Regions from separate parts of the Rahnella variigena genome, predicted to be linked through region 2. Evidence: predicted binding sites of a transcription regulator. Region 2 holds the regulator's gene; the other holds the start of a gene.
The links. Region 2 encodes PhoB, which activates phosphate uptake and scavenging genes when phosphate is short. Its sites were predicted from a motif close to CTGTCATAAAACTGNCNNAT; they were not measured.

Region 1: a site for PhoB is predicted at 12,424-12,443, ahead of glpT (glycerol-3-phosphate transporter). Genes of this name have one in related genera too.

Annotation. Positions count from the first base shown of each region.
Region 1 is NZ_NSDJ01000001.1:954,380-970,472, forward strand. It holds gene rhtC (threonine export protein RhtC) at 1-33, shown strand, start outside; gene rhtB (homoserine/homoserine lactone efflux protein) at 98-718, opposite strand; gene pldB (lysophospholipase L2) at 840-1,832, shown strand; gene yigL (sugar/pyridoxal phosphate phosphatase YigL) at 1,881-2,690, shown strand; gene CKQ54_RS04440 (glycoside hydrolase family 130 protein) at 2,780-3,850, opposite strand; gene CKQ54_RS04445 (alpha-amylase family glycosyl hydrolase) at 3,837-5,387, opposite strand; gene CKQ54_RS04450 (carbohydrate ABC transporter permease) at 5,400-6,257, opposite strand; gene CKQ54_RS04455 (carbohydrate ABC transporter permease) at 6,278-7,147, opposite strand; gene CKQ54_RS04460 (ABC transporter substrate-binding protein) at 7,152-8,414, opposite strand; gene CKQ54_RS04465 (LacI family DNA-binding transcriptional regulator) at 8,680-9,714, shown strand; gene CKQ54_RS04470 (ABC transporter ATP-binding protein) at 9,817-10,893, shown strand; gene glpT (glycerol-3-phosphate transporter) at 10,941-12,293, opposite strand; gene CKQ54_RS04480 (DcrB family lipoprotein) at 12,533-13,099, opposite strand; gene CKQ54_RS04485 (7-cyano-7-deazaguanine/7-aminomethyl-7-deazaguanine transporter) at 13,224-13,895, opposite strand; gene tusA (sulfurtransferase TusA) at 14,129-14,389, shown strand; gene CKQ54_RS04495 (zinc/cadmium/mercury/lead-transporting ATPase) at 14,441-16,093, opposite strand, start outside.
Region 2 is NZ_NSDJ01000001.1:1,854,020-1,870,112, reverse strand. It holds gene CKQ54_RS08570 (helix-turn-helix domain-containing protein) at 1-325, shown strand, start outside; gene phoR (phosphate regulon sensor histidine kinase PhoR) at 358-1,677, opposite strand; gene phoB (phosphate response regulator transcription factor PhoB) at 1,700-2,389, opposite strand; gene sbcD (exonuclease subunit SbcD) at 2,628-3,866, shown strand; gene sbcC (exonuclease subunit SbcC) at 3,863-7,111, shown strand; gene CKQ54_RS08545 (ABC transporter substrate-binding protein) at 7,348-8,361, shown strand; gene CKQ54_RS08540 (ABC transporter permease) at 8,373-9,137, shown strand; gene CKQ54_RS08535 (ABC transporter ATP-binding protein) at 9,134-9,955, shown strand; gene mak (fructokinase) at 10,013-10,933, opposite strand; gene rdgC (recombination-associated protein RdgC) at 11,144-12,058, shown strand; gene ppnP (pyrimidine/purine nucleoside phosphorylase) at 12,125-12,415, opposite strand; gene CKQ54_RS08515 (AroM family protein) at 12,597-13,274, opposite strand; gene CKQ54_RS08510 (DUF1177 domain-containing protein) at 13,279-14,208, opposite strand; gene CKQ54_RS08505 (OPT/YSL family transporter) at 14,339-15,916, opposite strand; gene CKQ54_RS08500 (IclR family transcriptional regulator) at 15,992-16,093, opposite strand, start outside.

The sequences.
Region 1 (16,093 bases), 900 kb from region 2:
GGCTTTGGTGTTGCCTTAATCATCAACCGCTGAGCAAATTAGCCGGTTAATAAAAAAGGGTTCGGTTGATGCCGGACCCTTTTTGCATTCTGAGAAATCAAACCTTCCGCGCACTGGCCAGCAACACACCCACCAGCATAAACAGCGAGCCAAAGATACGGTTCAGCAACTGCATTTGTTTCGGTGCTTTCACCCAACCGGCGATGCGGGTAGCCAGCGTGGCGTAACCGATCATCACGATGATATCGACAACCACTGTCGTGACACCCAGTACCACGTATTGTGCAGCCTGAGGCTGGTGCGCAATGATAAACTGCGGGAATAATGCGGCGAGAAACACAATGCTTTTTGGATTGGTCAGGTTCACCAGAATGGCGCGTTTGAACAAACGGCGTCGCGGCATACTGCTGGCGAGCGCGTTCAGGTCAATCGCCCCGGCAGAGCGCCACTGGCAAATACCCAGCCAGATCAGGTAGGCGGCGCCAAACCATTTGAGAAACTCAAAGGCCAGCAGCGATGATGAAATCAGCGCGCCCAGCCCGATACCGACCAGCACGATGTGGATCGCTAAACCGAGTTGTAACCCGGCAATTGAGGCCACGGCACCACGATAGCCGTGGCTGATGCCGGTGCTCATGGTGTTAATCGCGCCGGAACCGGGTGATAAACTTAAAATAGAAGTGGTGAGCAGGTAGGTTAACCACCAGTCCAGTGTCATTGCGAGACTCCCTGAGTACGTTTTAGGTTGTTTTATGGCACAATACGCCATTGTCTATAATTGCGCTATAGCTCACAAATAACACTTTCATCCTCCCTGTTTGACGACTTTGGATCATTGAATGCCTGCGAATTATGCGAAGTGGTTAACACGTGAGAAGGAGTTTGCAGCCTTTGCGACCGGGCCTTTGCTGGATTTCTGGCGGACACGCGAAGAAGGCGAGTTTAGCGGCGTTGATGATGTTCCTGTCCGTTATGTCCGGTTTTGTTCGCCTGCTCACGATAAAGTCATCGTTGTGTCACCGGGTCGTATAGAAAGCTACGTAAAATATCCCGAAGTGGCCTACGATTTATTCCATTGCGGCTACGATGTCATGATTGTCGATCACCGTGGTCAGGGACGCTCCGGGCGTATGCTCGATGATCCGCATTGTGGTCACGTGAAGCACTTTGACGATTATGTCGAAGATTTCGACCGCTTTTATCAGCTGGAGGTTGCGCCGCGTCAGTACCAGAAAAAGTTTGCGCTGGCACACTCTATGGGCGGGGCAATTCTGGCGTTGTATCTGGCAAAAAATCCGCAGAATTTCGATGCTGCGGCGTTACTGGCACCGATGACCGGTATTTATTTGCCGATGCCGGGATGGTTATCGCGCCGTATCCTTAACTGGGCGGAAAATCGTCCGGTTCGTCGTGATGGCTATGCGCTGGGTACCGGCCACTGGCGGCCGCTGCCGTTTGTAGTCAACCAGCTGACGCACAGTCGCGCGCGTTATCGCCGCAATTTGCGGTTTTACGCCGATTATCCTGAGTTGCAGGTCGGCGGACCTACCTATCACTGGGTGCGTGAAGGGATTGAGGCGGGGATGCATATCCTGAAAGAAGCCGAAAAAATCACCACTCCTGTTCTGTTATTGCAGGCGAGCGAAGACCGTGTGGTGGATAACCGGTCCCATCTTGCTTTTTGTCAGGCCATGGCCGTTGCGGGGCACCCTTGTGAAGGGGAAAAACCGCTGGTCATCGAAGGCGCGCGCCATGAGATCCTGTTTGAACGGGACGACCTGAGGGCACAGGCGCTGGACGCTATCATGCGCTTTTTTGCGCGACAGCTTTAATCCGCGGTTCGCCGCGCACAACTCCATCAGAGGTTAGAACCTAACGCTATGTACCATGTTGTTGCTTCCGATTTAGATGGCACGCTGCTATCACCTGATCATACCCTGAGCCCGTTCGCCAAAGAGACGCTGAAACTGCTGACTCAGCGCGACGTGCATTTCGTTTTCGCCACCGGACGCCACCATATCGACGTGGCGCAGATGCGCGACAATCTGGAAATCAGCGCGTACATGATCACCTCCAACGGTGCGCGCGTGCATAACACCGACGGCGACCTGATTTTCTCGCACAATCTGGATGAAGACATCGCCAGAGACCTGTTCGGCATCATGCATAACAACCCGGATATTCTGACCAACGTTTATCGTAATGATGACTGGTACATGAACCGTGACCGCGCCGATCAGGATGATTTCTTCCGTGAATCCGTTTTCAAATACAAACTGTATGAGCCGGGTTTGCTGGAAACTGACGGTATCTGCAAAGTGTATTTCACCTGTGAAGACCACGAAAAACTGCTGCCACTGGAAGAGGCGATCAATGCGCGCTGGGGCGATCGTGTGAATGTCAGCTTCTCACTGCCGGTATGTCTGGAAGTCATGGCAGGCGGCGTGTCAAAAGGTCATGCGCTGGAATATGTTTCAAAGCTGATGGGTTATTCGCTGAAAGATTGCATCGCTTTTGGTGATGGCCTGAATGACCTTGAAATGCTGACCATGGCCGGTAAAGGTTGTCTGATGAGCGGTTCATTGCCACGACTGAAAGCCGCCATGCCGGATGCAGAAATCATCGGATCCAACGCCGACGATGCCGTGCCGCATTACCTGCGTAAGATGTATCTGGCTGAAGAAAGCTAATCAGTTTTAAAGCAAAGTCGTAAAACAAAAGTCGTAAAACCAAAGCAGGGTATTCACTCTGCTTTGGTGGTTCCCGCCTCTGATCCTGCCTAATCTGCACTTACTGAAATGCCCAGATGTTGCCACAAATCCGCCAGCGGCATTGTCGCCAGCGCAATACACTCATCGGCGGCCCCGTAGTAAATTTTCAGCGTGTCCTTTTCAAGTAGCGCGCCGCAGGTAAAGACTACGTTGCCAAAGAATCCTTCTCTCTCGTAAATCGCTTCCGGTTGTAGCAGCGGCGCTGAGGATTTGGCGATAATTTTCAATGGATTATGCAAGTCGAGCAGCATGGCGCCGAGGCAATAGCGCTGATCTTTATCCACGCCGTGATAAATCTGTAACCAGCCACGTGCCGTTTTCATCAGCGGGGCGCCACCGCCCAGTTTCAGCGCATCCCAGTCGCCGGACGCGCTGCCGAGTAAATGGCGATGATTGCCCCAGTGCAGCATGTCCGGGGATTCACAGATCCAGATCTCCGGCTTACCAAAATGTTTGGGCGAAGGACGGGTCAGCGCCTGATATTTGCCGTTAATTTTTTCCGGGAAGAAACACACGTCGCGGTTATCCGGGCAGAAAATCACGCCTTGTTTTTCCACAGCAATAAAATCGGTGGTGGTCGCCAGTGCGGTAGAAATGCCATACGGCGAAATGGCCGAATAGTTAATGTAGTAAACACCGTCTATCAGCGTAATTCGCGGATCTTCGCAGCCGAATTGCTCATATTGCGTATCGGCGGTTAAAAATGGCTGAGTATCCACAATAAAATCTTCACCATTCTGACTTCTCGCTAACCGCAGATGCGACATGGAGGTCAGCCAGATAACCGAAGGATCGGCTTTCAGTGCAATCATTCTGGGGTCACTGAAGTCATAGGCCGGGTCGTCCCGTTGAAAACGTTTAGTGCCCGGATGCCAGGTATTTTGCCGGTTCACCAGAAGCGGTACTTCCAGACAATTGGCGTCCGTTGAGACCACGCTTTCCGCAACACGAAGCAGTAGCAGGGTTTCATCCTGATACGAACACACGCCTGCATTAAATACACAATCGACCTTCCAGCCGGGCTGGGAAGGGATGATATCGGCAGGTGTTAACAGCGGATTTTTATCACTTCTGAGTATTTTCATGGTTTACCTTTTTGATAAGAATTTGGTTTTTTTCCAGCAGCGGTTCATCCGCGCCGAACAAGACGGGATTGCCATCGCCATAACCTACGTTGACGACCGTCGCGCCGAAATTGATCATCACTTCCAGACATTCCCCTTTCAGAAAGCGGCGGAATATCAGGCATTGTTTAAACAGCGTGAGGTACTCATAGCGACCACGCTGAAGCGCCGGATGGGTATTTCTCAGCGCAATCAGTTGTTTATACGCGCCAAAAATTGAATGTGAGCACTTACTCTCGGCCGCGACGTTTATTTGCCCTTCGCTGTTAATGGCTGGCGTCCAGGGAACGGGTAAGCGGGAGGCATCGCGGCAGAAAGGCAATGCATAAGTAAGTGCTTGCTCTTCATCCATGCCTTGTGAAATTGCGGTGTGATATTGAGTGATGCCCTGAATATCCCGCATTTGCTGCAAATTCTGCGGGACAAAATCCGTCATGCCGATTTCCTCACCCTGAAAGATGAAAGGCAGACCACGGGCGGTCATTTGCAGGGCGAAAACGGCCACCGCACGGGGAACATCCCGGGAGGATTCACCGAAGCGACTGATCATGCGTGACATATCATGGCTGGAAAAAAACAGCGTCGGTAAGCCGGGCAGCGTGGCTTCCATAGCCTGCATTTCGGCGAAGATCGCGGTGATATCGAAGTGTTTCTGGCTGCCAAGATTAAAATTGAAGACCACGTCCAGCAGCTCCGCACCCTGATAAGGCGCCATCACCGGCAATACTTCACTGCCCACTTCGCCAATCAGCAGGAATTCCCCTTGTGCACGGATATGGCGGCACAGGCGCTTCACTACATCGAGCACACCGGGCTGATTGATATCTTTTTCATGAGGTGGCTCTGCGCCCGTTTCGGCTGGCGGGTGATCTTCCCCGATGCCATCGGTGGTCAGAAAATTAATCACGTCAAAACGGAAACCGTCGACGCCGCGGGCTATCCAGAAATCGAAGATTTTTTTAATCTCACGCTCAACGGCAGGCTGAGACCAGTTGAGGCAAACCTGCTGAGGCGAGAATTTATGGTAGTAACTGGCCTTTCCGCCAGGCTCCTGTGTCCAGGCTGAACCGCCGAAGAAAGAGGTCCAGTTATTAGTTTGCTCACGAAAGAAAAAGAAGTCGCGGAAAGGGCTGCCAGGCTGGCTGAGCGCTGCCTGAAACCAAGGATGCTGATCTGACACGTGATTAATAACCACGTCGATCACCAGCAAAATGTCGCGCTGATGACAGGCTGCAATCAGTTCATCAAAAAGCGCTAACGTGCCAAAACGCGGATCAACAGCGCAGTGGTCGCTGATGTCATAGCCATTATCCACCAGCGGAGACGGGTAAAAAGGCGTCACCCAGATACCGCCAATGCCCAGCTCAGCCAGATAATCCAGCTTAGAAATCAGACCTTGAAAATCGCCCAATCCGTCCGTATTACCGTCGCAGAAAGACGGCAAATACACCTGATAAAATACCCGTTCCTGCGCTGTTTTCAGGTTATTCATCATTCATGCCTGTTATTTAAGTGAAAGCGACATCCCTTCCAGGAAATGCTTCCTGAAGAGGATAAACAAGACGACGATCGGCAAAGTTTGTACCACCGACCCCGCCAGAATCGGGCCGACATAGACGCTGTAAGATTTACTGAACGTCGCCAGCAGAACGGAAAGCGGCATTTTGTTAGCGTCCTGCATAACAATCAGCGGCCAGAGGAAATTGTCCCAGGCGCTGGTGAAGGTAAATATCGCGACGATAGCCAGAATGGATTTATTGAGAGGCAACATGACATGGAACAGAATTTTGAAAAGACCGGCGTGATCTAATCGCGCGGCATGAATATAGTCATTGGGCGTGCCTTTAAAACTCTGGGAAATCATAAAAATACCCCAGCCATTCATGACAAACGGTAAAATAAGTGCGCCATACGAATTAAGCATGCCGAGTTCCCGCATAAGTACAAAATGCGGAATAATAAACATGAATGCCGGGAAAACCATTTGCAAGATCAGCAGGTTTTTAAAAGTATTCCGGCCTTTGAATTCCATTTTTGCCAGCGCATAACCTATTAAACAGGAACTCAGTGTGACGCACACTGTAATGGTTAATGTAATGAAAATGGAATTAAACAACGTGCGAAGAAAGGGTTTTTCCGCTTTACCGCTGCCGTCGAACAGGAAAGTATAATTATCGAAAGACAGCGGGCCGGAAAAAAGCGAAGTGGTATAAATATCAGCGGTGTTTTTAAAAGAACCGATTAGCATCCATAAATAGGGATATAACCAGGTGATGGCTAGCACAAACATCAGCAGATGGATCACCACAGAACTGAGTGTTCTTTTCAGCGAATATTTTTGCACAGGAGAGGCTGTCGGCATCTGTGCAGTTTTAGTCTTCATCATACGATCTCGATTTTCTTTTCCAGACACCGGCGCAATATCCAGATCAGTGAGAAGCTGAATACGGCGACAATAATTGACATGGTGGCGGCCCAGCTTGGCTGCATCTGCCGGAACGCGGCTTCATACATCACTACCATTGGCGTGGTGGTGCTTTGCAGCGGACCGCCGCCGGTGATGAGATAGGGTTCGGTGAAAATACTGAACGCGACTGTGATCGCCAGAACCAGCACCATGACGATCTGCGCATTCATCAGGGGCAATGTGATATGCCATATTTTTCCGGGGCCGCTGGTTTTATCGAGGTCTGCCGCATCGTAAATATCTTTCGGAATCGTAATCAGTCCGGAATAAAAAATCAGGCCGTAGTAGCCAACAAATTTCCATGTGATAATAAGAGCAACAGATAACATGGCAAAATCCGGATGGGTAAACCACGGAACATTAATACCCATTGTGTTCATCAGAAAGGCATTTATGGGGCCTGTTTCACTCAACAGTTTGGAAAATACAATAGAATACGCCACGCCGGATGAAACATTGGCGAGCAGGAAACTCAGGGCAACAAAGGCTTTGCCATATTTTAGTTTCCTTAAACCGAAGGCGAATAATAATGAAGACACCAAAACAATCGGCAGATAGTAAGCCAGAAATTTAAATACGTTATACATTGCTGTCCAGAACAAAGGATTCTGCATGACGGCAATAATATTCTTCACGCCATTAAAAGAGGGCGTGCCAATAAATTTCCAGTCAGTAAAGCTCAGTACCGCTAACCAGATAAAAGGATAAAGCCAGAATACCAGAGAATATCCGAGGTAAGTGGAGGCCAGAAGGCCTCCTGTGGTGGACTCTTTCAGTTTAATCATCGCTTTATTGTTCCAGTATTTTGTCAATCTCTTGCGAAGACTGGTGCAGCGCGTCCGGCACTGAGTTGTTTTCAAACATCAGTTTTTCAATCATTTGGGTCATCGTGCGCTGGACTTCGACCGTTTTCGTGACGGCGGCAGGCGGCACAGCTTTCGGGACGTAGGAGACGATGTCATTCACCAGCGGATGCTGTTGCAGGTAGTCGCTGAACACCGGATTACTTTGCAAATCTTCTCTGGCCGGAGGCATACCTGTCAGTTCAAGCCAGCGCAGATCGTGTTTCGGGTCGCTGTATACCCATTGAATAAATTTCCAGGCGTCGTTCTGCACTTTCGAGGTACTGAACATCACGATCCCTTTGCTGTCGGCCATGGTATTTGCACCCGGCGCGCCAGACTGAGTCGGCATTGGGCCGATACGGATCTCTTTCAGTACTTCAGGGAATTGTTTCTGATAACGTTCGATATCCCAGGGCCCGCGCATGGCTCCCAGCACCATTCCCGCCGCCAGAGGATCGTCTGCGGTTGTGAAATCGTAGCTGGTCCACTTATTGGCAAACATTTTCGCCATGAAATTCAGTGCTTCCAGACCGGACTCATTATCGAAAGCCGATTTATTATCCTGAATATACGGGCGGCCACCCGCGGCGGCGTAATACAGCGGAATAAAGTCGAACCAGCGATCCCACCAGTTTTTACCGCTGGTCAGTTGCAGGCTGTAACCCTTCTGAGTGAGCGCGATACGTTCTGAAAGCGTGTAAATTTCGTCATAAGAGGTCGGAACGTGGTCAAAACCCTGAGCTGTCAGCAGATCACTGCGCCACCAGTAGAGAACTGGGCTGATGTAAATGGGGATGACCGTCTGCTGTCCGTCGAACTGCCAGTTTGAAATCGTTTTTCCCATATGACGGGTTTCTGTCAGTGTCTGAAAACCGGGCATTTTGGAATAATCAGTGAGCTGCTTAAGTTCGGATAACTGCTTAGCAAAGCCGATAAAAATATTGGTCGAAATGTCTGGCTCTGTACCCGACGCCAGCGCATTCATGATGGCTTCTTCAGAACTTCCTGCCGCCGGTATTGAGGTGAATTCTACTTTCCGGTTGGCCGGGTTGCTGTTCCATTCTTTAACGATTTCACCCCAATATACTTCCTGCGTAATATTCGGCGCGACCCACATTTTAATGCTGGTTTGGTCTTTTTCATCAGGGCCACAGCCCGAAAGAAATAACGTGATACCTGCAATAGCAGCCAGTTTCATTATTTTCATGCTATTTCCCGTTTCTATTAGGTTATTAGTCATAATGCGAAATTATATTTAATGGTTATTCATATTATTTTTTTATGAATTAACGTCTATTTAAACGCTAGCATGGACAATCATTGAATAAACGTTATTACAGTCACATAAATGATTTTGTTTAACGTTAAACTTTATTTTTATAATCGTTGCAATAGCCTGTTGGCTGTGAGTATATGTGGGATAATTTATTGCATTTCAGAGGCAGGGCTTCCTTTATTCACCGCATTCAGGAGTGTGTAAGCTGAGTAAGATAACGTTAAAGTCAATTGCCCGCGAATTAGGCGTGACGCACACCACGGTGTCGAATGCATTTAATAATCCGGGAAAACTGTCAGAATCATTAAGAAAACGAATAATCGATTATGCGCATTCCGTTAATTTCTACGGGCCTGACAATCTTGGTCGGGCATTGCGTACCGGGAAATCGAATGCCATCGGGATTATTTTTAATGACACGCTCAGCTATGTGTTTACAGACAGTCATGACGTGCAGCTTATGCAAGGCATCGCCGGTGAATGTGACCGAAAAGGAGTCAGCATTATCCTGATCCCGTTGCATAACGGGCAGGGCGCGCGGGCCAGTGTCATCAATACGGCTGTAGATGGCTATATCCTTAATGCGACACACAATAATGATCAGATCATCGCCAAAGCGTTGTCCAAAAATCTACCCGTGGTGACTACGGATTTTAAAATTCCCTCGCACAGCAGCGTATCTATTGATAACGACAGGGCGATGAGGGAAATCTGTCTGCACCTGCTGGAAAAAGGGCACCGTGAATTTGGGATTATTTCATTCCCTTCTCTTCAGGGACGAAAAGGAGTGATGCCATTGAGTCAGAGTATTTCCGGTGATAATCAGGTGATGATTACCCGTGTGAATGCCTGCGTGGCAACTTTCCGGGAATGGAATATTGATCTGAATAAATGCTTTCTTTGCGAAACGAACCATCATGAAACATTTGGCGAAATAGCTGCCAGGGAATTACTGATAAGTAATCCCGATATCACCGCGTTTATTTGCCTGTCCGACCGCTTCGCGCAGGGTGCCATTAATTATTGCCGGAAAAGCGGGCTATCTGTTCCGGGAAATATAGCCGTTACTGGTTTTGATAATATTCCCCGGCCAGTGAATGAGATCGGGCTCACGACAATCTCGCAGGACCCGGTTAAAAAAGGTGAAATAGCCGCAGCCCTGTTGCTGGAAGGTAAAACCAATATTCACCACGACCTGGAGTTTAGGTTAATTATACGTGGTTCTACCTGAAATCTGGCGGGGCCATCAGGACGCAATGACCGATGTTGGCGGAATACTGCTCGCCTTTTCCGGGGCGTAACCGCGCATCTTTTTGTTTCAAAGGACAACGCTATGTCAGGCTTAACGCTAAAAAACGTCAAAAAATACTATGGCAAAACAGCCGTGATCCCCGATTTAACTCTGGAGATCCGTTCCGGTGAGTTTCTGGTTCTGGTAGGGCCGTCGGGCTGTGGTAAATCAACATTGCTGCGCATGATTGCCGGGCTGGATGGGCTGTGCGACGGGACCATCCACATTGAGGACACTGACGTGACGGAGTTGCCCGCCGGAAAGCGCGGTCTGTCGATGGTATTTCAATCCTACGCGCTTTATCCGCACATGACCGTCAGGCAGAATCTGGCGTTTGGTCTGAAGAATATCCGAACGCCACCGGCTGAAATCGCCCGACGCATCAGCGAAGCGGCTCTGATCCTGCGGCTGGACGAGATGCTCGACCGGTTGCCGCAAAATCTTTCCGGCGGGCAGCGTCAGCGCGTCGCCATCGGGCGCTCTATCGTTCAGCAGCCGAAAGTATTTTTGTTTGATGAACCGCTGTCGAATCTCGATGCCGCGCTGCGCGTTCAGATGCGTCAGGAAATCAGTCAGCTGCATGCACGCCTGAAAAACACCATGATTTACGTGACCCACGATCAGGTCGAGGCCATGACGCTGGCGGACCGGATTGTGGTGCTTAATCAGGGTAATATTGAGCAGATTGGTTCGCCGGTTGAACTCTACAACTGTCCGGCCAGTTTGTTTGTTGCCGGTTTTATCGGTACGCCGAAAATCAATGTGATCCCCGCGCAGGTGACTGGCCGCCAGTTGTGTATTGACGGGCAGCCGATGTTTCCTCTGGGCAATAAATTCCCCGCGGCGCAGGATGGACAAACCGTGTCGCTGGCGATCCGCCCTGAGCTGTTGCGCCTGAATGAAGCGACGGAACACGCATTTGACGTTTTAGTCGATTTCACTGAATTACAGGGCGATTCTACGCTGGTATACGCGCGTTTCGGCGAGCACATCCTGAAAATGAAATCGTCAAAACAGCTCTCTTTTGCTAAAAATACGCCGCTCAGTTTTGGATTTAATGCCGCCAGTATTTTACTGTTTGATGAAGCGGGCAGACGGATCCCTTCTGAAGCTGTGTAAAACAAAAAAGGCACCTTTCGGTGCCTTTCGACGAACATCAAAACCAATCAGGCATTTTTTCTCAGTTGCGCTTTGTGTTTGTTCTCGCTGAGCATGGTCAGTAAAAGCAACACAACGGCCAGCACACAACCGGCAATCATCACGATAAACCCGCCGTCCCAGCCAAAGTAATCCACGGTATAGCCGACAATGGCGCTGGCCGCGACCGAGCCGCCCAGATAACCAAACAGCCCGGTGAATCCTGCCGCAGTTCCGGCCGCTTTCTTCGGTGCCAGTTCCAGTGCATGTAAACCTATCAGCATCACAGGCCCGTAAATCAGGAAGCCGATGGTGATCATACAGGCCATATCAATGCCCGGATTGCCGACCGGATTCAGCCAGTAAACGACGGTGGCGATAGTCACCAGCACCATGAAGAACACACCGGTCGCGCCGCGGTTGCCTTTAAACACTTTGTCCGACATCCAGCCGCACAGCAGCGTGCCGGGGATCCCTGCGTATTCATAAAGGAAATACGCCCACGAGGATTTATCCAGAGCAAAATGCTTCACTTCTTTCAGGTAAGTCGGTGACCAGTCCAGGATCCCGTAGCGCAGCAGATAAACAAAAACGTTAGCCAGCGCGATATACCACAGCAATTTGTTCGGCAAAATGTACTGCATGAAAATCTGTTTCGCCGTCAGTTCCTGTTCGGCTGACTCTTTCACATAGTCCGGCGGGTAATCGTTTTTGTATTCTTCAATTGGTGGCAGGCCGCAGGATTGCGGCGTATCGCGCATGGTCATGAAGGCAAATACCGCCAGCAGGATCGCGCCGAAGGCTGGCATATACAGCGCCGCATGCCAGTCGTTAAACCACGCCATGCCCAGCAGGAACAGCAGCGGAGGAATACCGCCACCGACGTTATGCGCACAGTTCCATACCGACACCACGCCGCCGCGTTCTTTCTGCGACCACCAGTGAACCATGGTGCGACCGCACGGCGGCCAGCCCATTCCCTGGAACCAGCCGCAGAGGAACAGCAACACAAACATGATGGCAATGCTCGATGTTGCCCACGGCACGAAGCCCATAAACAACATCACCGCCGCAGCCAGAATTAAACCCGCGGGCAGGAAAACACGCGGATTCGAGCGGTCAGACACCGACCCCATAATGAATTTTGATATGCCGTAAGCAATGGAAATCCCGGACAGCGCAAACCCGAGGTCTCCACGGGAAAAGCCCTGATCAATCAGATAAGGCATGGCCAGTGCGAAATTTTTGCGCACCAGATAGTAGGCCGCATAACCGAAGAATATCCCCATAAAGATTTGCCAGCGGAGACGGCGGTAGAGCGGATCGACGTGGGCCTCATCAACAGGAGCTTTGTGGGGCGCGGGTTTAAAGATACTGAGCATAAATGCCTCCGATGGCATAAATCAGGTGGGACTCATCGTGAGCCACGAACGAAATGGCGAAGCCGGTGTGTTCCAAAACGAACATCATTTTAGCTATTCGCGCACAAACGAACTGTGATTTATGACGGGAATGTTACATTTTTATTACAGCGGAGGCGGGGTTTGTGAGATTGAGTAACAGCATAAGACAAAAAAAGGCGGAGCCTGAGCCCCGCCTGATATTTTCAATACCTCTGGATTTATTGAATTTTCAGGGTGTTGATAATGGTTTCTGCATCGGTCTGCGCCTGCTGCTGATTATCCGCTGGCAGGGTGATTTGCAGGGTCAGCAAATGGCTGTCAACTTTGCCCAGTACGATGGAAGAGTAGGCTTTCTGACCCGCAGAAGTGATTACGGTGTCCAGTTGTTGCAGCGTCTGGCCATTGACCTGAATAGATTTATTGGTCACAACCTGCAGATTGGTATCACGGGCTTTTTGCTGATCCTGTAAACGACCCGCCAGAACATCCAGCGATTCGGTGGTGTTATCACCCAGGATCACAATCACGGCTTTCTGACCGGTGCTGTCAGCGTACACATGCATATTGTTTGCCTGAGTGCCCAGCTTACCGCTCTGGTCGCTCATTCCCTGCGGCAGGGAGAAGGTGACTTTACCTTCCAGCAGGCTGACCGGTACGGTCGCTGCCGTTGCTGAGGCCGCTGGCGCACCTTTATCTGCGGCAGGTGCATCGGTAGTTTTACCGTCACACGCAGCCAGACCAGCGATCAGTACTGCCATTCCCATCATTTTCGCGATATTACGCATCGGGCTTCCTTAAGTGGCCTGTTAACCAGGCTTACATGTTGACTTAACAGCCTTTATGGCAACCTATTCAGGCCACAAAAGCAAGTCAGATTATGGCGCGATTTGTGTCTTCCCCGCTCACAGTTTAGTGCACGCGGACGGCAGAATGCGGGTTATTTCCCTGCGCGGATAAACGCTTAAGCAGCATATTCAGCAGCATGCCGTACATCGGCAGGAAGAATACCAGGCAGATCAGCACTTTGAATGTGTAATCCACCATCGCGATTTCCACCCAGTGCTGCGCCATAAAAGCATCGGTACTTTTGTAGAAAGCGATAAAGAAGAAGGACAGGGTGTCGCTGATATTGCCGAGGAACATTGAGGCGACCGGCGCTATCCACCAGCGGCGGTTCTGACGCAGGCGGTTAAACACGTGAACGTCAAGAATTTGCCCCAGCACATACGCCATAAAACTGGCGGTAGCGATACGCGCGACCATGATATTCAGGCTGCTGAGTGCTTCTGCTCCCTGCCATTGCGCTTCAAAGAATAACGCCGAGATGACATAGGAAATCGCCAGCGCAGGCACCATCACGGAAAGTATAATCCGTCGTGCCAGCGGCGCGCCGAATATACGGACGGTCAGGTCAGTAGCCAGAAAAATGAACGGGAAGGTGAACGCGCCCCAGGTTGTATGGAAACCAAAAATGGAGACGGGTAACTGAACCAGATAGTTACTGGAAGTAATGATGGCAATGTGGAATAGCGAAAGCCATATCAGCGCGGAAAACCGCTGCTGAGCAGTAAAGGAGTACATATATGTGACCTTTTTTTATGAACAAATTGGGGTGAGGGAACCCAAATACCCTGCGTTCTTGAAGCTGTCGCAGGGGCGTTAGCGGTTTGCGGCGCGCATAGTACCTGTTTGCACACCGTTTGCGCAACAGATCTGACGGTTAATTTTAGCGCAATGAGCCGTGTCAGTTGCGCGGGAAATCCAGCGGGTTAAACTATCAGGCTTTGCCGCGCCCGAAGATGTTGAGACACGAAATGACCGATCCCTTTATCAATCCCGACCATCAGCTTGATGCGCTCGGCCTGCGTTGCCCGGAACCTGTGATGATGGTTCGCAAAGCGGTACGCACCATGAAAGATGGCGAAACGCTGTTGATCATCGCCGATGATCCGGCAACGACCCGCGATATTCCCGGTTTCTGCCGTTTTATGGAACATACGCTGCTGGCGTCGGATACCGAAAGCCAGCCGTATCGCTATTTATTGTGCAAAGGTTTAGTCGAAAAACAGGGCTGATAGCTCAGCCCTGAGTCTTGTCTGCTGCGATTAAGTTCGCATCGATTAAGCTTATTTCGATTTATTGCGCAACAGCCTTAGCGCATTGGCGGTGACCAGCGCCGTTGCGCCGGAGTCCGCCAGCACGGCCAGCCACAATCCGGTCAGCCCCATCAGCGTGGTGACCAGGAAAATCGCTTTCAGCCCCAGCGCGATCGTGATGTTCTGACGGATATTCGCCCGCGTGGCGCGTGACAGGCTGATCATCTGCGCCAGCCCGCTCAGACGGTTGTGCGTCAGCGCGGCATCCGCCGTTTCCAGCGCGACGTCCGTTCCGCTTCCCATCGCAATACCGATAGTCGCGGCTTTCATCGCCGGCGCATCGTTAATGCCATCACCGACCATTGCCACCGGTTTTTGCGCATTCAGCGCGGTGACCGCCGAGACTTTATCCGCAGGCAGTAAACCGGCACGGAAATCAATGCCCAGCCGGTCAGCGATGGTTTTCGCTGCCCGCGGATTGTCACCGGTCAGCATCACTGCTGAAACGCCGAGTGCTTTCAGTTTCTGCAACGCCTCTGCCGCGTCATCACGCAGGCGATCCTGCATGGCAATCAGCCCGATCGCGTTATTTTCCTGCAACACTACCACCACGGTTTTTCCGGTGGATTCCCAGTCAGTAATTTGCGTAAGGGTTTCCGCTGTCAGACTGTTTTCAGTCACGCTTTTTGGTGCCAGTACCTGAATTTTGCGACCTGAAACGAGACCTTCCACGCCTGAACCAGCCAGCGCACGGCGATCCTGCGCCGTGAGCGGTAACGGATTACTGATTTTTGCACGGGCTAAAATCGCCTGTGCCAGCGGGTGATGCGAACCTTCTTCCACCGCCGAGGCCAGACTTAATACTTCGCCTTCACTGGCACCGTTCAGGATTAAAACGTCAGTGACTTCGGGCTTGCCTTCGGTCAGTGTGCCGGTTTTATCCAGCGCCACGGTTTGAATCAGCGCCAGTTGTTCCAGCGCTGCACCGCCTTTGATTAAAGCGCCCTGACGCGTTGCCGCGGCCAGCCCGGAGGTGATCGCAGCCGGCGTTGAAATTACCAGGGCACACGGGCAGCCAATCAGCAATAAAGTCAGCCCGCGGTAAATCCAGGTTTCCCACGACAGTCCCATTGCCAGCGGCGGAACGACAATCACCAGCAGCGCCATCAGCATAATGACCGGTGTGTAATAGCGGCTGAAAGTATCGAGGAAACGCTCGATTGGCGCACGGCGTTCATCGGCTTCTTCGATCAGTTGCAGGATGCGGTCGATGGCGCTGTTGCCGGGGGCGGAAGCCACTTCCAGACGTGCGAGGCGGTCAACGCAAAGGCTGCCCGCCGGGACTTTCTCACCGGGCTGATGGTCTACAGGTACTGACTCACCGGTCAGAGCACTTTCATCGAAACTGGCAGCGCCTTGCAAAATGGCATCGGCGGGCAGACGTGCGCCTGCGGCGATTTCGATAACATCGCCGGGACGCAAACTGCTGACCGGCACGGTTTCAGATTTACCATTCACTACGCGGACGGCGGTATCGGGTATCAGCGCCATCAGGGATTTCACACCGCTGCGCGCCCGGTTGGCGGCAAAGGATTCAAGGCGTTCGCCGACCATAAACAGCAGCAACACCATCGCCGCTTCGGCAGTGGCACCGATAAACAGCGCGCCGATTGCGGCAATGCT
Region 2 (16,093 bases):
TGAACGTTTGCTAAAACTGCAGCGGATGGCTCAACGCTTCCATGATTCATCTGGCGTGGTTTCACAAACCACGATGCGCGAAATTAACAAAATTGTTGATGAAGCCGTACAGGAAGAAAGGCTGAAAGCCTTTGCAGAACGCTCTGCTGAACGTATACGCGCGCTGCGGGAAAAAGAAAAAATCAGCCAGGGCGTGCTGGCCAGACTCATCAATATGTCGGCTAACAGCATTCAAAAATGGGAGCGTGACGAAACCAAACCCACCGGTGCGGCTCTGATCTTACTGATGCTGATCGAAGAAAAAGGTTTACAGATCATCTGCTAAAAGAAGCCACAGCGTGGGCTGTGGCTACTTTTTTATCCCTTCACATCGCTTTGGCTGGCCTGTTCCTGAGGAACAATCAGTTTCGGTGCCAGTGTAAATATAAAGCGGGTACCAACGCCGACTTCACTCATCACTTCAAGTTTGGCGTTGTGATGACTCAGGGCGTGTTTGACAATGGCCAGCCCCAGACCGCTGCCCCCCGTCTGGCGCGAACGCGCTTTATCAACCCGGTAGAAACGTTCAGTCAGACGCGGCAGGTGTTGCGGCGCAATGCCCGGCCCGTTATCACTGATCTGGAACTGCGCGCCATGCGGCGTTTGTTGCCAGCTGACTTCTATCCGCGTCCCCGCCGGGGTGTGGTTGACGGCGTTGTACACCAGATTCGACACCGCGCTGCGTAACTGATCTTCATTGCCAAAGACCTTCAGTTTCTCGTTTACACGGAACACCACTTCGTGACGGCCACCGCTTAAAGATTGCACTTCGCGCTCCAGCATGCCGAGCATCACCGGAATATCGACTTTCTCCTGCATATCGATATTTGCTGATGCTTCGATTTTTGACAGTGTCAGCAGTTGCTTGACCAGCCCGTCCATGCGCCGCGTCTGTTCCTGCATGGTGTCCAGCGCTTTGGTACGAAACGGCTCTTCCAGTTTGGCGTCTTCCATCATTTCCAGATATCCCTGCAATACAGTCAGCGGGGTTCTCAGTTCATGACTAACGTTAGCGAAGAAGTTACGACGCGCACCTTCGAGCTGACGCATCTGCGTAACATCACGCGCCACCATCAGCAGTTGCCCTTCGGAATAAGGCATCACGCGAAACTCGACGTAATGCTCGTTATTGAGTTGCAAATTCAGGGCACGGCTGAAATCACGGGTCTGGATCCAGGTACGAAACTCGGGATAACGCAGCAGGTTAAAGATGTGTTGTCCGTTATCCTCCGGCCAGCGGAAACCGAGCAAATCTTGCGCCAGTCCGTTACACCAGAAAATATTGCCCTCTTCCGTCGTCAATACCACCGCATCGGGTAATGATTCGGCACCGCTGCGGAAACGTTTGATGAGCTGACCTAATTCACGACGGCGACGGCGGTTACGCATCTGCATCTGGTTCAGCCCGTAAAACAGAGGCTCCCAGCTCCAGCGGCCATTCGGCGGGGTTATGCTGCGGTCAAGCCACAGCCAGTGAGAGAGTTTGAGCTGGTTGTAATAATTCCAGCCCAGCGCCGCCAGCAGCGACGCAAAGAGGAGCCAGCCGAAATGGCCGACGAAGATACCGAGGATTAACGCGGGCAGGCAAAAGAGAAAGAATTCACCGGCCAATCGTTTCCATGACAAACGTTCTAGCACACAGATTCTCCGCTGTGGGGACTCAATAACGCGTTGAAAAACGGTATCCGGTTCCACGAACAGTCTGGATCATTCTGTCATGTCCACTGGTTTCCAGCGCTTTACGTAAACGACGAATATGCACGTCTACCGTGCGATCTTCCACATAAACGTTAGTGCCCCAGACGTTATTGAGCAACTGTTCGCGGCTGTAAACACGTTCGGAGTGGGTCATAAAGAAGTGCAATAATTTAAATTCGGTCGGCCCCATATCGAGCGCCTGCTCGTTGGCCATCACACGGTGAGACGACGGATCCAGGCTTAAACCCTGCATGTCGATCACTTCTTCCACCGCCATTGGCGAGATGCGGCGCATCACGGCTTTAATACGTGCAACCAGTTCTTTTGGAGAAAACGGTTTGGTGATGTAATCATCGGCACCGACTTCCAGGCCGCGCACCCTGTCTTCTTCTTCACCGCGGGCGGTCAGCATCATCACCGGAATTTCGCGGGTCAGTGCTTCACGTTTGAGATGTTTGATAAACTGAATACCGGAACCGCCGGGTAACATCCAGTCGAGCAGGATAAGTTCAGGGTAAGGTTCTACCAGCTGGCCAACGGCTGAATCAAAATCTTCAGCTTCTACTGCCTGATAGCCATTCTGTTCCAGTACAAAACACACCATTTCACGGATTGGAGCTTCGTCTTCAACCACCAATATACGTCTTGCCATCGTAGGTCCTGCCAATAGGTTAGCGATCTTTTATTTGATTGCGGGCGCCATTATGCGTCAGTTTTGTGACAGATTTATGAATAGAAAGGATGGTTCATTACAGTCAAATATGACAGATACATTTCTTCTATTCAGCTGCCATCTCGCTGAAATTGGTCCGATTTATCGGGGACAGCGTCCCCCGCCGACGTTTATACTTTGCCCCATTGTCGTCATCCAGGATCCATACGGGAGTCTCATGCGCCTGATCCACACGTCAGACTGGCACCTCGGCCAGTACTTTTTCACCAAAAGCCGCGCCGCCGAACATCAGGCATTTTTGCGCTGGCTGACCGGTCAGGTGCAGCAACATCAGGTAGATGCCGTGATTGTGGCAGGCGATATATTCGATACCGGTTCGCCACCCAGCTATGCCCGCGAGCTTTACAATCGCTTCGTCGTCGAGTTGCAACAAACCGGCTGTCAGCTGGTGGTGCTGGCCGGAAATCACGATTCTGTCGCGACATTAAATGAATCACGTGAGCTGCTTTCCTGCCTGAATACGCGGGTGATTGCGACCGTCGGCGAAAACCTCTCTGAACAGATTTTAGTGCTCAACCAGCGTGACGGAAAACCGGGCGCGGTACTTTGCGCTATTCCGTTTTTACGTCCGCGGGATTTGCTCGCCAGTCAGGCGGGACAATCCGGCAGCGACAAACAGCTGGCATTACAGGAAGCCATCGCCACGCATTATGACGCGTTGTGGCAGGCCGCGCAGACCAAACGCGACGAACTCGGCGTTTCGCTACCGATCATTGCTACCGGCCATCTGACCACGGTTGGCGTCAGCACCTCCGATTCCGTGCGCGACATCTATATCGGCACACTCGATGCCTTCCCGGCGCAGGCGTTTCCGCCGGTCGATTACGTGGCACTTGGTCATATTCACCGCGCACAGTGCGTCGCCAAAACCGAACATATCCGTTACAGCGGTTCGCCGATTGCACTGAGTTTTGACGAACTGAGTAAAGCCAAAAGTGTGTACTTACTCGATTTCGACGGCGCGACGCTCAACGCCATCGACACGCTGGAAATTCCCGTTTTCCAGCCGATGCAGATAATCAAAGGCTCGCTGGCAGAAATCGAAAAACAACTGGCGCAGTTCGAAGGCGGCGATCCGGCCAAACCGGCCTGGCTGGATATTGAAGTCGCCACGCAAGATTATCTCAGTGATATTCAGCGCCGCATTCAGGCGCTGACGGAAGATCTGCCGGTAGAAGTGGTGCTTTTACGCCGCAGTAAAGAACAGCGTATCAACAGCATTGAGCAACAGGAGAAAGAGACACTCAGCGAACTGAGTGTCAGTGACGTCTTTGAAAGACGGCTGGCACTGGAACCGGATCCTGACGAACCGCGTCAGGCGCGGATGCGCACGCTGTTTGCGCAGGTTGTTGAACAGGTCACCAGCGGTCAGAATGCGGAGGACAGCGCACAATGAAAATTCTCAGCCTGCGTTTAAAAAACCTGAACTCGCTGGAAGGCGAATGGAAAATTGATTTCACGGCTGAGCCTTTTGCCAGCAACGGATTGTTCGCCATCACCGGCCCGACCGGCGCGGGGAAAACCACCCTGCTCGATGCCATCTGTCTGGCGCTCTATCACCAGACGCCGCGTCTGAACATCACGCCAAGCCAGAACGAGCTGATGACCCGCCACACCGCCGAATCGCTGGCCGAAGTGGAGTTTGAAGTCAAAGGCGTCGGTTATCGCGCGTTCTGGAGTCAGCGCCGCGCCAAAAACTCGCCGGACGGCAATCTGCAGGCACCGAAAGTGGAGCTGGCATTACTGGCCGACGGCAAAATTCTGGCCGATAAAGTGCGCGATAAACTCGATGCCATCGCCACACTGACCGGGCTGGATTTCGGTCGTTTCACCAAATCCATGATGCTGTCTCAGGGGCAATTTGCCGCATTTCTGAATGCCGATGCCAATGACCGCGCCGAACTGCTGGAAGAACTGACCGGCACCGAAATTTACGGTCTGCTGTCCGAGCGCGTATTTGAGCAACATAAAGAAGCGCGGATTACACTCGACGGTTTGCATCAGCGTATGGCGGGTATCGAACTGCTCAGCGAAGAACAGCGCCAGACGCTCGAAGCACAACTTGCTGAACTGAACGCGCAGGAAATCACGCTCAGTCAGCAGGCGCAGCAGCGCCAGCAGGATCTGAACTGGCTGCAACAGTGGCAGCAGGTGCAGCAAAAACAGCAGCAGTCTCAGCAACAACTGACCGCCGCAGAGCAGGAGAATCTGGCCGCCGCGCCGCAGTTACAGCAACTGGCGCGCAGCGAACCGGCAGAAAAACTGCGTCCGTTGCTCAACGATCGCCAGCGTTGTCAGGATGAATCGCAACGTCTTCAGCAGCAACTGGCGCACCTGACGCAGCATCAGGAACAGCAAATCGCGCAAATGACGCCGCTGAATCTGGCGGTGGAGCAGGCACAAACGTCACGTCAGAAACAGGCGGAAGAACAGCGTCAGATGCAGACGCTGATCGAAGAAAAAATCCTGCCGCTGGATGGCGAAATCACCCGCTTGCGTAAATCACTGACTGAAACACAGCAGTCGGTCACTGACGTACAAAAACTTGTCAGTGAGCATAACGCGACGCTGTTACAAATGACCACCGAACGGCAGAAGCTGGACGAAGATAGCCGCCAGCATCAGACCCGCCAGACCGCGCTGACCGATGCACTCAACACTGCGCAACAGCGTCTGACTGAGCTGGAAAAACAGCACCCGCTGGCAGCATTGCATAAACGACAATCCGAACTCACGCAGCTGCGTCCGGTGCGCCAGCAGCTGTATTCGCTCGCGCAAATTTTCCCGCAGCTTAATCAGCGCGTGCAGCAACAGCAAAAAGATTTCGTACAGTATCAAACGCAACTGGCTGAAGAAGAGCAGCGACTGGGGGCCATCCGCCTGCAATGTCAGAAACAGCTGGAGCATCTCAACGACGTTAAAGTACTGCATAAACAGGAAATGCTGATCGTCAGCCTCGAAGCCGAACGTGCGAATCTGCAAAGCGGCAAAGCCTGCCCGTTGTGCGGTTCCACATCGCATCCGGCGATTGAACATTATCAGGAGGTCAAGCCTTCTGAAACGGCGCAGCGCGTCGAGAAAATGCAACTGGAGTTCGATGCAGCAAAAGCCAGCGGTATCGAACTGGCAACAAAAATTAAAAGTCTGAAAGAACAGCAAACGCGGCTGCAAATCCAGCTGGAGCAAGACCAGCAGCAACTGAATGCACATACCGCAAACTGGCAACAGCTCAGCGCACCGCTGAATCTGACGTTTACGCTACATGACACCGCCGACATCACTCAATGGCTGACCGCCCGCGATGAAGAAGAACAACAATCGCAGGCGCTGATTAGCCAGCACGAACAGCTGGCACGGGCGCTGCAACAGGCTAAAGATGCCCTGAACGACGCACTGAACGCGCAGCAGAAAGTGCAGCAGCAAAGCGCATTGCTGACCGAACGCATTACCCGGTTGGAAGAGACGCAGGCGAAATCTCAGCAAGACGTCGAACGGCTGCAAAAGTTGTTTGCAGAAGGCGAAAAAAACCTTTCAGAACTGACGGCTCAACGCCTTGAACTGTTCGGCGACCGCCAGGTGGCACAGGTTCGCGAGCACTTACATCAGCAACAACAGTCTGCAGAAAAAGCGGTCAGTGACGCGCAAACCGCATTGCAAAAAGCGCAGGAACAGCGCGATCAGCTGGCCGGGCAACTGGCGAGCACGCAACAGCAACAGTTGCAGACCACAGAACAACTGACGCAGGCGGAACAGGCGTGGCAACAGGCGCTGAGTGCCAGCGGATTTGCCGATGAAGCCGCGGTGAAACTGGCGCTGCTGGATGACGCACTCCGTCAGCAACTTCAGCAACGCAAAGAAAATCTGCAACAACAACTGGCGCAGGCGCAGGCGTTACTGGCGGATGCCGGTCAGCAACTCGAAAAACATCGTCTTGCCCGCCCGGCTCATCTGAGTGAAACAGAAAGCGATCTTGATGTTCTGACAGCGCAACAGGCGGAAATGGCGCAACAGCTGAAAGCTTTACAGCAACGTCTGGGCGAAGTGAAAAATCAGCTGGAAAGTGACAAATTACGCCACAGCGGACAACAGGCGCTGATAGCTCAGATTGCGCAAGCGCAGCTGACCTGCGATGACTGGGGTTATCTGAATCAGATGATTGGCTCCAGCGACGGCGCGAAATTCCGTAAATTCGCGCAGGGACTGACGCTCGACCATCTGGTGTATCTGGCGAACCTTCAGCTCGAAAAACTGCACGGGCGATATTTGTTGCAGCGCAAAACCAGCGATGCGCTGGAATTGCAGGTGGTCGATACCTGGCAGGCGGACGCCGTGCGCGATACCCGCACCTTATCCGGCGGCGAAAGCTTCCTGGTCAGTCTGGCACTGGCGCTGGCGCTGTCTGATCTGGTCAGTGATAAAACCCGCATCGACTCGCTGTTCCTCGACGAAGGTTTCGGCACACTCGACGCCGATACGCTGGACACCGCCCTGGACGCGCTCGACAGCCTGAATGCCTCGGGCAAAACCATCGGCGTCATCAGCCATGTGGAAGCGATGAAAGACCGTATTCCGGTGCAAATCAAAGTGACTAAGGTGAACGGTCTGGGCGTCAGCCGCCTGAGCAATGAGTTTAAAGTCTGACTGATTACCCTGCGGAGCACCTGACTGGTGAATTGCTAGCCATCTGCTCCGCAATGGATCCTGATTGTGAGCAACTGCGCAAAATTCGCACCAGCGCAGTGCGTTCAATGTTCCCAACCCGCTGAATTCCCGCTTATTCCCTCCTGCCGATAAACTGGCACGCCCTGTGCTTAACGTTATGTATACAAGTTGCAGTACAAGTTGCAGCGCCTGCATAACCGTTAAGGGAACCGCCCATGAATAACATCAAACCTGAAGTCGATAAAAAACGCCGCCAGCTGATGAAATGGCTCGCCATCACCGGCGGCGTCTCCACGCTTGGCGGTATGATCCCGACCTCGGTCTTTGCGGCTGATGACGATGAAATCCGCATTGGTTACTGGCCGATTGTCGGCGGTTTACCGTTATATGTGGCGCTGGAGCAGGGCTTTTTTAAAGAAGCCGGACTGAATGTGAAAGGCGTTAAATTCGCCAGCGCACAGCAAATTGTCGAGGGGATGATCACCGGCAGGATCCACGGATGCGCTAACGGCACGGCCACGGGTGCGCTGGGTCTGGGGGCGATCACTTCACCGGATTTGTTCAAAATCATCTGCTCGAATCCGTCCAATCACCAGCTGGTTCTGGATGAATTTCTGGTGCCGCTGAACAGCACAGCGAAAGCGATCAGCGACCTGAAAGGTAAGAAGATCGCCTGTGGTCCGGGGATCCAGAACGTGACGATGGCGAAGATCATTCTGGAGAAAAATGGTTTCACTAATCCTTCAGTGATCGAACTGCCCGTCGGGCAGCACGCGCCTGCGCTGGCCGCCGGGCAAATTGACGGCGTATATACGCTCGAACCGACCGGCACCGTCGGGCGGATGAAAAACCTTTCCCGCACACTGGAAACCGGCGTGATTTCTAAATATGTGCTCGGCAATGCAGACGCGCCCTGGTTCGGCGGCGCAGCGGCGCTGAACTCCAGCTTTATCGCCAGCAAACCGGAAGAAACCAAAAAGTTTATTGCCGCTTATCAGAAAGCGGTGGAATTCATTGCGGCGCATCCTGACAAGGCTCGCGAAAACGTCGCCGGTTACACCAGCATAGAACCGGCGCTGGTGAAAGAGGTGCCGCTGCCGGGCTTTGTGATGTATCCCGATTTAAAAGGCGACAACCTGCAATGGTTCCAGAAATTTTATGACGTCTTTACGGAAAGAAAAATCTTCAGCAAACCGGTGGATGTCGCTTCGCTGATTTATAAAGTATAAGGAGAAACAGGATGACTTCACGCTGGTCTTCAAGGTTACTGCCGCTGGTCGGCCCGGTGCTGCTGTTTTTATTCTGGCAACTGGCCGTCAGCGCAAAATGGCTGAATCCGGTGCTTCTGCCCTCGCCCGTCGAGACAATTGGCTACATGTTCCAGTCATTTTTCGATGCTTCCATGCGTACCGACATCGGCGCAACCCTTTACCGCACGCTGGTATCCTTTGCTTTTGCCGCAGTGATAGGCGTGCCGCTCGGCGTCATTTTAGGCAGCAATGAAAAGGTCTATCGCAGTCTGGAATTTCTGATCGACTTCTTCCGCTCCACGCCGTCATCAGCGCTGATCCCGCTGTTTATGCTGATTTTCGGCATTACCGATGCCAATAAAATTGCCATCGCCGCCTTTGCCGCGGTGCTGGTTATCCTGTTTAACAGCGCGTACGGCGTGATGAATGCCAAGAAAACCCGGCTGATGGCGGCCAGAGTGATGGGGATTTCGCGCTGGCATATTTTCAAAGACATTCTGCTGATGGAAAGCCTGGCGCAAACCTTTGTTGGCCTGCGCACCGGCGTGTCGATTGCGCTGGTGATCGTGATCGTCGCTGAAATGTTTATCGGATCGGAAACCGGCCTCGGCCACCGGATCATCGATGCCCAGCAGGTGTTTAACATCAAAGACATGTACGCCTCGATCCTGATCACCGGCGCGCTGGGTTATCTGCTGAATCTGGCTTTTTTGCTGATCGAGAAAAAAACCGTCCACTGGAGTAGCAAAGCATGACGCAACCTCTCTCGCTGAACCCTGATTATAAAGGCCCGCAGTTGCCGCAGTACGCTACGCGCCCGGATACCCATGTGACGATCCGCGGACTGAGCAAGGCGTTTGCCGGACAGCCGCTGTATACCGATCTCAACCTCGACTTACCGCGTGGAAAGATCGTGTCGATCTTCGGCCCGAACGGCTGCGGTAAATCGACGTTAATGAACATGATCGCCGGGCTGATCCCGGTGGATAAAGGCGACATTCTGTTCGACGGCAAAACGCTGGCGCAGACCACCATCGGTTATGTGTTTCAGAACTACCGCGACGCGCTGTTTCCGTGGATGAGTGCCCGCGCAAATATCGCGTATCCGCTGATCCGACACGGCATGAGCAAAGCGGACGTCAATGCGCGGGTCGAAGAACTGACGCAGATGTTTGATATCCGCTTCGACCTGAAACGCTATCCGTATGAGCTTTCAGGCGGCCAGCAGCAAACCGTGTGCATCATGCGGGCGCTGGCGACGCGTCCGGAAGTGATGTTCCTCGACGAGCCTTTCTCGGCCCTGGATTTCGAGATGACGCTGTTTATCCGCGATAAATTGCAGGAAGTGCAGCTGGCGACCGGCGTCACCATGCTGATTGTGTCACATGATCTCGAGGATGCAGTGTTTCTGGCGGATGAGATTTTACTGCTGACACGGCGACCGACGCAGATTGCGGAAATTGTGCCGTTTGACCTGCCGCGTCCGCGTGGTTCCGAAATCATGAGCCACCCGGAATTCATCCGCGTGAAGGCGCATACGCTGGACGTATTTAAACGGGAGATGGCGCTTTAACTGTGAAGTTATGAGATCAGGGGCGCAAACTCTGCCCCCTGAAAATTGATGAAGAACTTATAACGCAAAACGCGATTGCGGCCAAAGCCAGGCGGCACCGCGCACTCCGCTCGAATCACCGTGTACCGCTTTGAGCATCGGCGTTTCACATTCCCCGCCAAATACCCATTGTTTAACCAGCAGCGGAACGGTCTGATACAAACGATCCACATTACTCATGCCGCCACCGAAGACAATCACGTCCGGATCGAGAATATTTACTACGTTTGCCAGCGCCTTAGCCAGACGACGCTCATAGCGACCCAGCGCCAGTTCCGCCGTTTCATCGCCCTGCTCAACCAGCGCAATAATCTCTGCGCCGTTTAAACGCTGACCGGAATGACGGAAGTAGTCTTCTGCAAAACCGGTGCCGGAGACAAATGTTTCGACGCAGCCTGATTTTCCGCAGTAGCACGGGACTTCGCGGGCAAACTGGATTTCCTCCTCATCCTGCCACGGCAGCGGATTGTGGCCCCACTCACCTGCGTTGCCATTGCCGCCCGCGTGCGCCACGCCGTTAAGCGCAATGCCGGAACCGCAGCCGGTGCCGATAATCACGGCGAATACGGTGTGACGGCCTGCGCCTGCACCGTCGGTGGCTTCGGAAACCGCCAGGCAATTGGCGTCGTTTGCAATATGCACTTCGCGTTTGAGCAAAAGCGCCAGATCCTCATCCAGTTGCTGGCCGTTCAGCCAGACCGAATTGGCATTCTTCACTTTGCCGGTAAATGGCGATAACGTGCCGGGGATCCCCAGCCCCACGCTGCCGCGCTGTCCGGTGCCTTTCTCGGCGTCCAGCACCAGCCCTTCAATCGCCTTGAGTGTGCGCTCGTAGTCATTTCTCGGCGTATCGACCCGTTTGCGAAACAGCTCTTTGCCTTCATCCGATAACGCAATGACTTCTATTTTTGTGCCGCCTAAATCAATGCCAATTCGCACGTTTTATTCTCCTTTTTATGTCCTGCAGGGTCAGTTTTTCTGAGTCTGTTCAGTTTAGAAGCCAGTGGCCTCTGTCACCAGAATAAGCTGTTATGCAATGTTACAGGCCACGGCGATTTCTTAACGACGACCGGCGCTCAATTGGTTATCATGCCGCCCTGCATTCATTTATTCAGCGTACCACGAGTGCGCCGGGACAGGGATAACGCCATGTTATGGTTTAAGAATTTGTTGGTTTACCGTTTGAGCCGTGAAGTTTCGTTATCTGCTGACGAAATGGAAAAACAGCTCAGTGCTTTCACCTTTACCCCGTGCGGCAGCCAGGATATGGCGAAAACCGGCTGGGTTTCACCGATGGGTTCTCACGGTGGCGACGCGCTGACTCACGTCAACGGCGGGCAGATCCTGATCTGCGCACGCAAAGAAGAAAAAATTCTGCCTTCTCCGGTTATCAAACAGGAGTTACAGGCCAAAATTGATCAGCTCGAAGGCGAACAGCACCGCAAGCTGAAAAAGACCGAAAAAGATTCCCTGAAAGATGAAGTGCTGCACAGCCTGATGCCGCGCGCATTCAGCCGCTTCAGCCAGACGTTCATGTGGATTGATACCGTTAACGGCCTGATCATGGTCGATGCTGCCAGCGCCAAGAAAGCCGAAGATATGCTGGCGCTGCTGCGTAAAAGCCTCGGTTCGCTGCCGGTGGTGCCGCTGACCATGGAAAGCCCGATCGAGCTGACGCTGACCGAATGGGTACGTTCAGGCGAAACACCTGCCGGTTTCACCTTACAGGATGAAGCAGAGCTGAAAGCGATTCTGGAAGAAGGCGGCGTGATCCGCTGTAAAAAACAGGCGCTTGTCAGTGACGAAATCGCCACGCATATCGAAAATGGCAAACTGGTCACCAAGCTGGCCGTTGACTGGCAGGAACGTATCGCCGTGGTACTGGCCGACGACGGCAGCATTAAACGCCTGAAATTCAGCGACGTTATTCGTGATCAAAATGAAGACATCGACCGCGAAGATTTCGCCGGACGTTTCGATGCTGATTTCGTGCTGATGACCGGTGAACTGGCGGCGCTGATCCAGAACCTGATCGAAGCATTGGGCGGCGAAGCACAACGCTAAGACCGGATGCAGAACGTAAAAAAGGCGCTCATGAGCGCCTTTTTGTTTGTACTGTGTCTGAATATATTATTTGGTCAGGTATTTACACAAGTACGAAGTCGTTTCGCCGACCTGTAAGTTGAATTCACTTTTACCTGGAATATAGAAAGTTTCGCCTGGCTTAAACACCTGCCAGTCCGGAGATCCCGGGATCAGCACTTTAAGTGAGCCGCTGATGACGGTCATTTCTTCCGGCTTTGCAGTACCGAACGTGTATTCACCGACGGCCATCACGCCAACGCTGGCTGAACCCGTACTTTCGCTGTCGAAACCAATCGACTTCACTTTCCCGTCAAAATACTCATTATTTTTCAACATAGATTGGCCCTTTGCGATAATTTTCAGAGCCTTCATATTAGGGGCAGAAAGCGTCTTCTGTCACTGATTATTACCGCTTTATCTGCACCAGACGACACCGCCCGCAAAGCGGCGTCACTGATTTGATTTTACGGTCACACAGTGCCATTGTGGATAGCTGTTTGCCCCGTCCGTCACATCCTCAGACCACCAGCTCCGCCGCCAGTTTTGCCATCAAGACATTCGATAACACCACCGGAATATTCAGATGCTTTTTCAGCACATCCTCGTGATGCCGGTTAAAGCCGATGCAGTCGAGCACCACCACTTCCGCCCCCTGTTCAGCCAGACGCATCGCGGCTTCCGTCAGGGTCTGGTCATCAGAAAGATACGGGCTGGCGACCGCAAAACACGGCACTTTGGCTAATTTGCGCCACTTGTTGGCCTGTTCAACCACCTGGGATTCTACCGGTACCACAATGCCTGCGCGGTGCTGGCCGATAATCGAGCTAATCAGTGGCGGGATAATGCGGTCAGGTTCGAGAAGCAGGGCATTATTCGCGTGCAGATGGTTAAACTCGCCGGTACACAGCAGCAGAATGGTCATGCAACCCAGCGCTTCGAGCACATCAATCTTTTCCTGTAAGCCTCGCTCTACGCGCGGCGCGGCAAGCTTTACTTGCGAACCATCCAGCAAACGGGTGACCAGCACCGCGTCGCCTTCGGCAGGCGCATAGCGCTGCTCAATTTGCCCGGTGCTTAACCCGTCCAGTAAGCCAACATGCGTGACTGACCCGGCTGGCAGATGCGCCATCAGCAGCGGCATAATATCGCTGCGTGGCGCCTGTCCGATGGTTAACGTTGCAAAGGATGTCATCATGGTGTTACTTCCGGTTTTGCAGGTGGCGCAAGCTTCCGTACAGCGACAACAGGAGTTGATATTCATCGGCATCAAAGAACTGACAGGTGCCGCGGCCAAACTCTTTCGCGACTTCAACGGCGAACTTCGCCGCCAGTGCGATATCCACTTCATGACTTGCGCCGGTGCCACAACCGGGCACCACAGATTCCGCTGTAATCGCCACACCGACAACCGGCACGCTGGTCGCCGTTGACGGTTGCAGAATGCTGTTCAGGTGATGCACACCATTGCCGTAAGGCGTGATGTCCTGCGTGGTGATCGGGAAAGTGACTGCCGGTTTGCCGCTGGTCATTTCCATGATGCGCAGTAAATCTTCGGAAACACGCAGGATGTACCCCTCTTTCACCGTCGGCGAAATCGCGAATCCCTTGTGATTGATAATGCGGTTGCCTTTGGTGGTGTCGATAGAAAGTATCGCGTCCACGCCTTCAACCACTTCGTTATCATTCATGGTCACGTCATCAATCGGCGAATCCATAAAATCAACCGGATCGTGCGGACGGGTCGGCGCGTTCGGGCAAATGTGCGTCGTGATAATCACATCGCCTTCCAGCACATCGCCCTTGCGCTGCATGTCGGCCAGCTTCAGTGCGCTGGTGACGGCGGCAATGGCACCGTCGGCATCGGATACCAGCCCGATACGCGTCGGACGCGCACCGATGCCGCCCAGACGACCAATAATTCCGAGCGTGGGCGCAGTGCCGCCGCTGCTCTTACCTTTGCTGCCTGGCACGGTGATGCGGACAAAATCGGTACCGCCTTTCGGGCCCTCCGCACGGTGTGTACTGGCGGTGATCCCCGGATAACGGGTGAATAAGTCCACAATGTCCTGGCCGCTGACATGTGCACTGTCAATCAGTTCGAATACGGTTAATGTCTGTTGCAAACTCATCACAAAATCCTCTTAAAACCCCGCACCGGCGCATAAGGCGCAGTGGCAAAACGGTCGCGGGCGCTGTTCATCGTGGAACAGTCGGTGTGTCGTGCTGGCTGATTAAGCCCTGGTGTTGGTGCGGTACTCACTACTTTTTGGTGCTGAAAACCGAGGTGAAGAAGCTGTAAAGTGCGTCACCGGCAATAAATCCTGCCGCCAGCACTTCCATTGGCGTACGCCCTTTTTCACCCCAGATTCGAATAATGATAATGCGCAGCACGATGCCGCAGACGACTGCCCAACCGGCCATCACGCTGTTGATCAGCAAACCGGTGGCGAGCAGTACGCCGAGCTGGCGTTTCGGGCCGCCAATCAGCTGTATTAATGCGCCCGGAATGGCCCAGATAAGCAAACTGTGCGCAATCCCAGGCTGTGCGCCGGCCTGAATGGTTTTGGCATAAACCCGCGCAACTGGCGGCACTAAATCCTGCGCGAAATAGCCGTAATGGGCGTACCAGACCACAGGAATGGCGATAATAAAGGCCAGCAACGCGGCGAATAACTGGATGCGGCGGCCATAAAGTTCAGCCTGCAAATCTTTGCCATAGCCGCGCAGAATGAATCCGGCTTTCAGGTCGAAGCCCATATCGGCGAACGCCGGACCGGTAGCAGCGGTAAAGCCGGTCAGCACGCACAGCGCCAGTGGCGGGAAGCCAATCAGGATGCCGATAATCAACGTGATCAGCGCCACGGCAAAGGCCGGGAACCAGCCAGAATGCATCGCGGCAATTCCGACAATCAGCTCATGGAAGAACGCGGCAAAGGCGGCATAAATCACGAAGGCAATCAGCATGCTGACTGACATTTCGCTGTACAATCCGCCCCCTAGTGCCAGCAGTGCGGCAATGGCGATATAACCGAATGCGCCCAGCCCGAGTGCTTTGCGCACTTCTTTCGCTGGTTGGGTAAAAGTGGTTTTGGCGTCGGCGTTTTTAGCACGCACCACCTGAATCACCTGCAGCAGCGACACCAGCCCGGCACCGACCATCATGCCGTGCGGAATATACATCGCATTAAGATCTAAACCGGCAAGCGGCTGGGCATAAGCGCGGATAAGCAAACCGATGCCAAACATGCTCAGCGCCCAGATATTGCCGATAAACGCCGTGCCGAACGCCGCCATAGGAATCTTAAGCATCGCGCCAGCCAGCCCGACCACCACACCGGCGACCAGCAACCACGCCTGGCGCCCGCCATTATCACCGGCTTTGATGGCTTCAGCGGCAGCGACGCCCGGTGGCCACGCATTACTGGCCGGGAACACTTTGGTATCAAACAGACGATAAAGCAGGTAGGCATCGAGCAACATCGCCACCGCTACGCCGGTAAACATCGGCATAATCAGTTGCGGCTGGCCCATGACATAAGGGATGGCGATCGGCATCAGCAGGCTGTTTGCCGCACCAAAGGTCGCGGAAGAAATCACAGTCTGCGCCAGATTCTGCGTGTGAACAGAACGGTAGCGCTGAAAAGCCTGCATCGGGATGCGCGCCAGTAACATGGCAAACAGCGCACCGATAATCGACGTATTAGGCGTCACGCCCAATGTGGTAATCAGCTGAACTCCGATGATTGCGCCCAAAACAGACAGCAGGATCATCACGATGAGAGTGCCAATATCCTTTAGCGGATTTTCCTTATTATTTTTAGCAGGTTGATCTGACATAAGGCCCCTGGTGTTGGCAAATATAGAAAACTGCGATTTTCCGGGTCCGTTATTAGTCATTACTTTCGCGGTTAATTACCGCTCTGGTAAATGCCAATACTCATCACCCAATTTTTCGGCGAGTTGCCGGGTTACGGCAATCAGCCCTTCCCTGATCCCTTCCGGAATTTCTTTTCC